DNA from 2 places in the Streptomyces sp. NPDC005496 genome. Region 1 is predicted to be linked to the other one. Evidence: riboswitches for the same ligand, from Rfam matches in the RefSeq annotation. Region 1 holds a riboswitch; the other holds the start of a gene.
What was found. A riboswitch is a leader RNA that binds a small molecule or an ion and turns the genes downstream of it on or off. The one in region 1 is predicted to bind glycine.

Region 1 (4,207 bases):
GCAGACCCGCCAGCTCGCCCTGCGAACCGGCGTTGGGCTGCAACGACACGTTGTCGTAGCCCGTGACCTCGGCGAGCCGCTCCTCCAGCTCGTGGATGAGCGTCAGGTAGCCCTGCGCCTGCTCGGCGGGCGCGAAGGGGTGCATCTGCCCGAACTCGGGCCAGGTGACCGGCTCCATCTCGGTGGTCGCGTTGAGCTTCATCGTGCAGGAGCCCAGCGGGATCATGCCGCGGTCGAGCGCGTAGTCCCGGTCCGAGAGCCGGCGCAGGTAGCGCAGCATCGCGGTCTCGGAGCGGTACTGGTGGAAGACCGGGTGCGCCAGGTAGTCGTCGGTGCGCAGCAGCGACTCGGGCAGCGTGTCGGCGGCCGAGGCGTCCAGCGCCTCGATGTCGCCCTCGACGCCGAAGGCGGTCCACACGGCGCCGAGCTGCTTGCGCCCGGTGGTCTCGTCGCAGGCGAGCGACACGTGGTCGGCGTCGACGAGGTGCAGGTTGACCCCGCCCTCGCGGGCGGCGGCCACGACGGCGGCGGCCCGGCCGGGGACCCGCGCGGTCAGCGTGTCGAAGTACGAGCCGTGGACGACCTCGACGCCGCCGGCCTCCAGGCCCGCGGCGAGGATGGTGGCGTAGCGGTGCGTGCGCCGGGCGATCGTCCGCAGGCCCTCGGGTCCGTGGTAGACGGCGTACATGCCGGCCATGACGGCGAGCAGCACCTGCGCGGTGCAGATGTTGCTGGTGGCCTTCTCCCGGCGGATGTGCTGCTCACGGGTCTGCAGGGCCAGGCGGTACGCCTTGTGCCCGTCCGCGTCCACGGAGACGCCCACGAGCCGGCCGGGCAGGCTGCGCGCAAACGACTCGCGGACGGCCATGTAACCGGCGTGCGGCCCGCCGAAGCCCATCGGCACACCGAAGCGCTGGGTGGTGCCGACGGCGATGTCGGCGCCGAGGTCGCCGGGCGCGGTGAGCAGCGTCAGGGCGAGCAGGTCGGCGGCGACCGTGACGACGGCGCCGAGCTCGTGCGCCTGCTCGATGACAGGCTTGATGTCGCGTACGGCGCCGGAGGCGCCCGGGTACTGGATCAGCACGCCGTTGATCTCGCGGCCGGCTACGTCGGCCGGGAGGCCCTCGCTCAGGTCGGCGACCACGACCTCGACGCCGGTCGGCTCGGCGCGGGTCTGGATGACCGCGATCGTCTGCGGCAGGGCGTCCGCGTCGACCAGGAAGAGGCCCTTCTTGTTCTTGCCCATCCGCCGGGACAGCGCCATCGCCTCGGCGGCGGCGGTGCCCTCGTCCAGCAGCGAGGCGCCGGACGTCGGCAGGCCGGTCAGCTCCGCGACCACGGTCTGGAAGTTGAGCAGCGCCTCGAGGCGGCCCTGCGAGATCTCCGGCTGGTACGGCGTGTACGCGGTGTACCAGGCCGGGTTCTCCATCACGTTGCGCAGGATCACCGGCGGCGTGAAGGTGCCGTAGTACCCGAGGCCGATCATGGAGTCGAGCACCTGGTTGCGGTCCGCGAGGGAGCGCAGCTCGGCCAGGACCTCGGCCTCGGTGCGCGCGCCGGGGAGGTCCAGCGCGTCGGCGTTCTTGATGACGTCCGGGACCGCGGCGGCCGTGAGCTCGTCGAGCGAGCCGTATCCGACCTGCGCGAGCATCTTGGCTTGGGCCTCGTGGTCGGGCCCGATGTGGCGCTGCTCGAACGGGATGCCCTGTTCGAGCTCGGAGAGCGGAATGCGATGGGCGGTCATTGCGGAGGCCTCCTGGTCTGACACGACCTTCGGGGGGTACCACGACGCGGGTACCCCGACGGCCTCCCCCTCTGTCATCTCAACCTGAGAGCTTCACCGGGCCGTCCAGCAGCGGACGGACCGGCTTTCACCGTCGGTGAGGGCGGGAGCCGACGACGCCCGCCCTGCTTTCCAGAGTGACCTCGTCCGTGCGGTACGTGTGCCTGAGAGATTCCGGGGAGGATTTGCTCCTTCGGCGCCTCCGGATCTCGCCGGAGGACTCTCCCGCACGGGGTCAGCAGCCGTCTGCCAGCCTACCAGCGAGGACAACGCACGGGCTTTCGAGTGGCCGCCTTCCTGAATGTGCTCTTTCGTAGTGCTTACGGATGAGTTTTGCGACCAAGAGGAGGGACCGTGCAGACCGACATCGATCCGCGCAACCTGATCGGCCGCAAGGCGTTCGACCGCAAGGGCACCAAGATCGGCACGGTCGACGAGGTGTATCTCGACGACGCCACCGGAGCGCCCGAGTGGGCTGCCATACGGACGGGCCTGTTCAGCCGGGACGCGTTCGTCCCGCTGGAGCCCAGTGAGGTCGTGGAGGGGACCCTCCGGGTGCCCTTCGACCGCGCCCTCATCAAGGACGCGCCCGATTTCGGTGTCGGCCGCCACCTCTCCCCGGAGCAGGAACTCCAGCTCTACCACCACTACGGGCTCGATCTCGCGTCGCCCGCCCCGCCGGACCGCGACTTCGGCCGGCTCGCCGGCTCGGAAGAGGCCGGACCGGCCTGAACGCCCCGCTCCTCGGCGCTCTCCCTCGCATCCGTCACCGCCGCTGTCCCGCTCGCCGTCCCCGCGCCCTCCGCGGCACCGCCGGCCCCCGGCACCGGCGCGACCAGGGGCAGCGGGTCCGCCGGCTCCAGCGCGGGATCGTCGGTCCGGAACGTGCGCACGCGCCCGGGCCCCGAGTACGGCGTCTCCAACCGCACGGTCACCCGGCCGAGGCCGCTCCCCTGGACCCAGCCGTGCCCGTACTCGGCGTGCCGCACGTCGTGCCCCGACGGCCAGCGCCGCTCGGCCGGCGCCTCCGCCTCCGTGACGGCCTCCGGCACGCCCTCCTCCTCGGCCTGCTCCTGCGCCAGCAGCTCGCCCGCGGCGGCCTGGGCCTGCGCGAACAGGTCCTCCTGGGTGTAGTCGGCCAGCCCGGTGACGCCGACGCCCAGCAGCCGGACCCCGCCGGTCGTGTCCACCGAGTCCAGCAGCCGGGCGGCGGCCTCGCGCACCACCGAAGGGTCGTCCGTGGGCCCGCGCAGCGTCTCGGACCGGGTCAGGGTGGAGAAGTCGTACCGCCGCACCTTGAGCACCACCGTCCGGCCCGAGCGCCCGGCCTTCCGCAGCCGCACCACGCACCGGTCGGCGAGCCGCTGCACCTCCGTGGACACCCGCACCCGGTCGTGGATGTCGACTTCGTAGGTGTCCTCGACCGACACCGACTTGGTCTCGCGCTCGGCGACCACGGGCCGGTCGTCGTGCGCCAGGGCCATCGCGTACAGGGCGTGTCCGTGTGCTTTGCCCACGAGCCGCACCAGCTCGTCCTCGCCCGCCTCGGCGATCTCCTCGACCGTGGTGATCCCGGCGCGCCGCAGATGGTCGCCGGTCGCGGGCCCCACGCCGGGCAGCGTCCGCACCGACATCGGCCCGAGCAGGGCGCGCTCGGTCCCCGGCTCGATCAGCACCAGCCCGTCGGGCTTGGCCTGCTCGGAGGCGATCTTGGCGATCATCTTGGAGGCGGCGAGCCCCACCGACCCGGTCAGTCCCGTGACGGCCCGGATGTCGGCGCGCAGCTTCGCGCCCACCAGCCGCGCCGAGGTCTCGTCCCAGGCGGTCCCTGCGGCCTCCAGGTCGACGAACGCCTCGTCCAGGCTCAGCGGCTCCACGAGCGGCGACAGCTCCCGCAGCAGCCCCATGACCTGCTCACTGACGTCGCGGTAGAGCTGGAAGCGCGGTACGAGGTAGGCGGCGTTCGGCGCCAGTCGGCGGGCCTGCGCCATGGGCATCGCCGAGTGCACCCCGAACACCCGCGCCTCGTAGGAGGCGGTGGCGACCACACCGCGCACCCCGAGCCCGCCCACCACCACGGCCTTGCCGCGCAGGCTCGGCTTGGCGGCCTGCTCCGCCGAGGCGAAGAAGGCGTCCATGTCGAGATGCAGGATCGTGGGCGCGGTTCTCACATGTCCGATGCTGCCCTACGCCACTGACAATGCCCTGCCGGCCGCGGACCCCCGCGACGCCGCACGTGAGACGTGGGCGCCACGAGGTCAGACGGCGCGGTTGCGGCGCCGGGCCAGCTCGTCGGTGGGGTTCTGCCCGATCAGGGTCTCGCCGGTGTCGACCCGCTCCCCGTGCAGCTGTGAGAGCGCTCCCTCGACGTCCCGCCAGACGACCCCCACGGCGATCCCGAAGACCCCCTGGCCGCCCTGGAGC
Region 2 (4,207 bases), on a different contig from region 1:
GCGACCTGGCGGAACTGCTCCTCCGAGCTGAAGACCGGGACGTACGCCTGTCCCGCGATCTCCATCGTGGGGAGGTCGAGCGGGCCGCTGTGCGGGCCGCCGCCGTTCGGCAGCGGGATCCACAGGAAGCTGCGGCCGAGCACCTCGACGATCCGGGCGCCCGCCGAGGGGACTCCGAGGGATGCGGAGAGCACCTCCTCCAGTTCGTTGCCTGGCCATCCGCCGTGCGGATGGGGGTGCGGGTGCGCCTGTGCCGGGAAGTCCATCTGTCTACCGCCTGCTGTGAACCGCTGTTCCGGCTGGAAACCCTAGCCGGTGGGCGCGTACGGGGGTCAGTCGCCGAAGTCGATGCGGCGCAGCACGTCCGCCGCGGCCCGGTCGATCAGGACCGCCGAGCCGCAGCCCTCGGGCAGGTCGCCCTTCTCGGCGGCGCGCAGCAGCCGGCCGGCGGCGCGGCGGTGGCGCAGGAAGGCGTAGCGCGAGACCCCCCGGCCCCGCTCGCGCTGGCCGTCCAGGGCGGTGTCCGGCGGGACGTCGAGGAGCAGCAGGTGCAGGGTGCCGCCGCGGCGCCGGGCCTCGCGGGCGAGCCAGCGGCGCACCCAGGCCTGGGTGCCGCAGTCGTGCACGACGACGCCGGCTCCCGAGCGCAGCGCGCGGCGCAGTCCGGCGTAGTGCGCGACGCGGACGACGGGGCGGTAGAGCGCGTACGGCAGGAAGCGGGAGAGGCGGGTGTCCCAGCGGTCGCGGGTGTCCTGGGAGTCGACGCGGGCGCCGCTCACGGCCCGGCGCATCAGCGTCGACTTGCCGCTGCCGGGGAGTCCGGTCACCACGACCAGGTCGGCCGGGCCGAAGGACAGCCCGTGCGGGCTGCGTCCCGCGCGCTCGCGCAGGTCGCGGACGACGGTCCCGGACCGCCCGCGCGCCTTCCGGGCCTGGGCCGCGGGCTGTTCCGGCAGTGCGAGGCCCGAACTCGTCGCGTACGCCGTGGTCCTGTTCACCCTGGTCGTCCTCCCCCTCGGATCCGGAGTCCCATCCCCGTCGAGTGTAAAGAGAAGGTAATGCGGGGCGCCTCCCGTTTCCGTCCCCGTCCTGCCACAGACCGGTCACAGGTCCTCGGCCGGCCGCCGGACGGGCCGCCCCTGCCGGGTTTCACGGATGCGTGCAATGATGTGCCCGCCAACTGCATACCGGCCGCTTGAATCCGCGCGGGAGAGTCCCGGGGCACATCCGCCCGGGCGCCGAAGGAGCAAGTCCCTCCCTTGAATCTCTCAGGCCCCGATACCGCGCGGGCGAGGCACATCTGAAAAGCGGGCCGCTGACCAGTGGCTCCACCCAAGGTGCAAGTCAGGACCACCGGTTCGCCGGGTCGTGATGAACCTCTCAGGTTCCGATGACAGATGGGGAGGAACGACCTCGCCGTCATGCCTTGGGAGCCCCACCGATGAGCAGTAACGCCCCCCGTCACACCGCGCTCGATGCCCTGCATCGCTCTCTCGGCGCGACGATGACCGACTTCGCCGGCTGGGACATGCCCCTGCGCTACGGCTCCGAGCGCGACGAGCACCTCGCGGTCCGCACGAAGGCCGGTCTCTTCGACCTCTCCCACATGGGCGAGATCACGGTCACCGGCCCCGAGGCCGCCGCCTTCCTGAACTTCGCCCTCGTCGGCAACATCGCCTCGGTCGGTGTCGGCCGCGCCCGCTACACCATGATCGTCCGGGCGGACGGCGGCATCCTCGACGACCTGATCGTGTACCGGCTCCAGGAGCAGGAGTACATGGTCGTCGCGAACGCCTCCAACGCCCAGGTGGTGCTGGACGCGCTGACCGAGCGGGTGGCCGGTTTCGACGCCGCGGTGCGCGACGACCGTGACGCGTACGCGCTGATCGCGGTGCAGGGCCCGGAGTCGCCCGGGATCCTCAAGTCGCTCACCGACGCCGACCTCGACGGCCTGAAGTACTACGCGGGTCTGCCGGGCACCGTCGCGGGCGTCCCGGCGCTGATCGCGCGGACCGGCTACACCGGCGAGGACGGCTTCGAGCTGTTCGTGGCGCCGGCCGACGCCGAGAAGCTGTGGCAGGCGCTGACCGAGGCGGGAGCCCCGGCCGGGCTCGTCCCCTGCGGCCTGTCCTGCCGCGACACGCTGCGCCTGGAGGCGGGCATGCCGCTGTACGGGCACGAGCTGACGACGTCGCTCACCCCCTTCGACGCCGGCCTCGGGCGGGTCGTGAAGTTCGAGAAGGAGGGCGACTTCGTGGGCCGCGAGGCCCTCTCCGAGGCGGCCTCCCGTGCCGCGGACAACCCGCCGCGCGTGCTCGTCGGGCTCGTCGCCGAGGGCCGCCGCGTGCCCCGCGCCGGGTACCCCGTCGTCGCCGGCGGCGAGGTGATCGGCGAGGTCACCTCCGGTGCCCCCTCCCCCACGCTCGGCAAGCCGATCGCGATGGCGTACGTCGACGCCGCGCACGCCGCCCCCGGCACCGCCGGTGTGGGGGTCGACATCCGGGGCAGCCACGAACCGTACGAGGTCGTGGCGCTGCCGTTCTACAAGCGCCAGAAGTGACACTGGTCCCCAGGCGATCCCGGTGACCCCGGCCCCGGCGCCCCTCGCGGCGCCGGGCACCCCCGGGCACGTCCGCCCAGCTCATCCACGTCCCCGCTGCATCAGCAGTCCCCCGCGTACAGGAGAATCCAGGCCATGAGCAACCCCCAGCAGCTGCGCTACAGCAAGGAGCACGAGTGGCTGTCGGGCGCCGAGAACGGCGTCTCGACGGTCGGCATCACGGAGCACGCGGCCAACGCGCTCGGCGATGTCGTGTTCGTCCAGCTCCCGGAGGTCGGTGACACCGTGACCGCGGGTGAGACCTGCGGCGAGCTGGAGTCGACCAAGTCGGTCAGCGACCTCTACGCCCCGGTCACCGGCGAGATCACCGAGACCAACCAGGACGTCGTGGACGACCCGTCCCTGGTGAACTCCGCCCCCTTCGAGGGTGGCTGGCTGTTCAAGGTGCGCGTCACGGACGAGCCGGACGACCTGCTCTCCGCGGACGAGTACACCGAATTCACCGCAGGCTAAGGACTCCCGACTGATGTCGCTTCTGAACACGCCCCTTCATGAACTCGACCCGGACGTCGCCGCCGCGGTCGACGCCGAGCTGCACCGCCAGCAGGCCACCCTGGAGATGATCGCCTCGGAGAACTTCGCTCCGGTCGCGGTCATGGAGGCCCAGGGCTCGGTCCTCACCAACAAGTACGCCGAGGGCTACCCGGGCCGCCGCTACTACGGCGGCTGCGAGCACGTCGACGTGGTCGAGCAGATCGCCATCGACCGCGTGAAGGCGCTCTTCGGTGCCGAGCACGCCAACGTCCAGCCGCACTCCGGTGCCCAGGCCAACGCCGCCGCGATGTTCGCGCTGCTCAAGCCCGGCGACACGATCATGGGTCTGAACCTCGCGCACGGCGGGCACCTGACCCACGGCATGAAGATCAACTTCTCCGGCAAGCTCTACAACGTGGTCGCGTACCACGTCGACGACGCCACCGGTCAGGTCGACATGGCCGAGGTCGAGCGGCTGGCCAAGGAGTCGAAGCCGAAGCTGATCGTGGCCGGCTGGTCCGCGTACCCGCGTCAGCTGGACTTCGCCGCGTTCCGCCGGATCGCGGACGAGGTCGGCGCCTACCTGATGGTCGACATGGCGCACTTCGCCGGCCTGGTGGCGGCGGGCCTGCACCCGAACCCGGTGCCGCACGCCCACGTCGTCACGACCACCACGCACAAGACGCTGGGCGGCCCGCGCGGCGGCGTGATCCTCTCCACGGCCGAGCTGGCGAAGAAGATCAACTCCGCCGTCTTCCCCGGTCAGCAGGGCGGACCGCTGGAGCACGTGATCGCCGCCAAGGCCGTGTCCTTCAAGGTCGCCGCCACGGAGGACTTCAAGGAGCGCCAGCAGCGCACGCTGGACGGCGCCCGGATCCTGGCCGAGCGCCTGGTCCAGGACGACGTCAAGGCCGTCGGCGTCGACGTCCTGTCCGGTGGCACGGACGTGCACCTCGTCCTGGTCGACCTGCGCGAGAGCGAGCTGGACGGGCAGCAGGCCGAGGACCGCCTCCACGAGGTCGGCATCACGGTCAACCGCAACGCCGTCCCGAACGACCCGCGCCCGCCCATGGTCACCTCGGGCCTGCGGATCGGCACGCCCGCCCTCGCCAC

Region 2: linked by a shared signal. The riboswitch ahead of gcvT (glycine cleavage system aminomethyltransferase GcvT) and the one ahead of gcvP (aminomethyl-transferring glycine dehydrogenase) in region 1 are both predicted to bind glycine.

Annotation. Positions count from the first base shown of each region.
Region 1 covers NZ_JBIAJQ010000017.1:93,978-98,184, forward strand. Annotated here, with positions in the region: gene gcvP (aminomethyl-transferring glycine dehydrogenase) at 1-1,744, opposite strand, end outside; glycine riboswitch at 1,926-2,021, opposite strand; gene ACFYQQ_RS37795 (PRC-barrel domain-containing protein) at 2,138-2,515, shown strand; gene ACFYQQ_RS37800 (DNA polymerase IV) at 2,431-3,954, opposite strand; gene ACFYQQ_RS37805 (MerR family transcriptional regulator) at 4,042-4,207, opposite strand, start outside.
Region 2 covers NZ_JBIAJQ010000003.1:72,739-76,945, forward strand. Annotated here, with positions in the region: gene ACFYQQ_RS09020 (enhanced serine sensitivity protein SseB) at 1-266, opposite strand, end outside; gene ACFYQQ_RS09025 (AAA family ATPase) at 333-998, opposite strand; glycine riboswitch at 1,197-1,294, shown strand; gene gcvT (glycine cleavage system aminomethyltransferase GcvT) at 1,442-2,560, shown strand; gene gcvH (glycine cleavage system protein GcvH) at 2,696-3,073, shown strand; gene glyA (serine hydroxymethyltransferase) at 3,087-4,207, shown strand, end outside.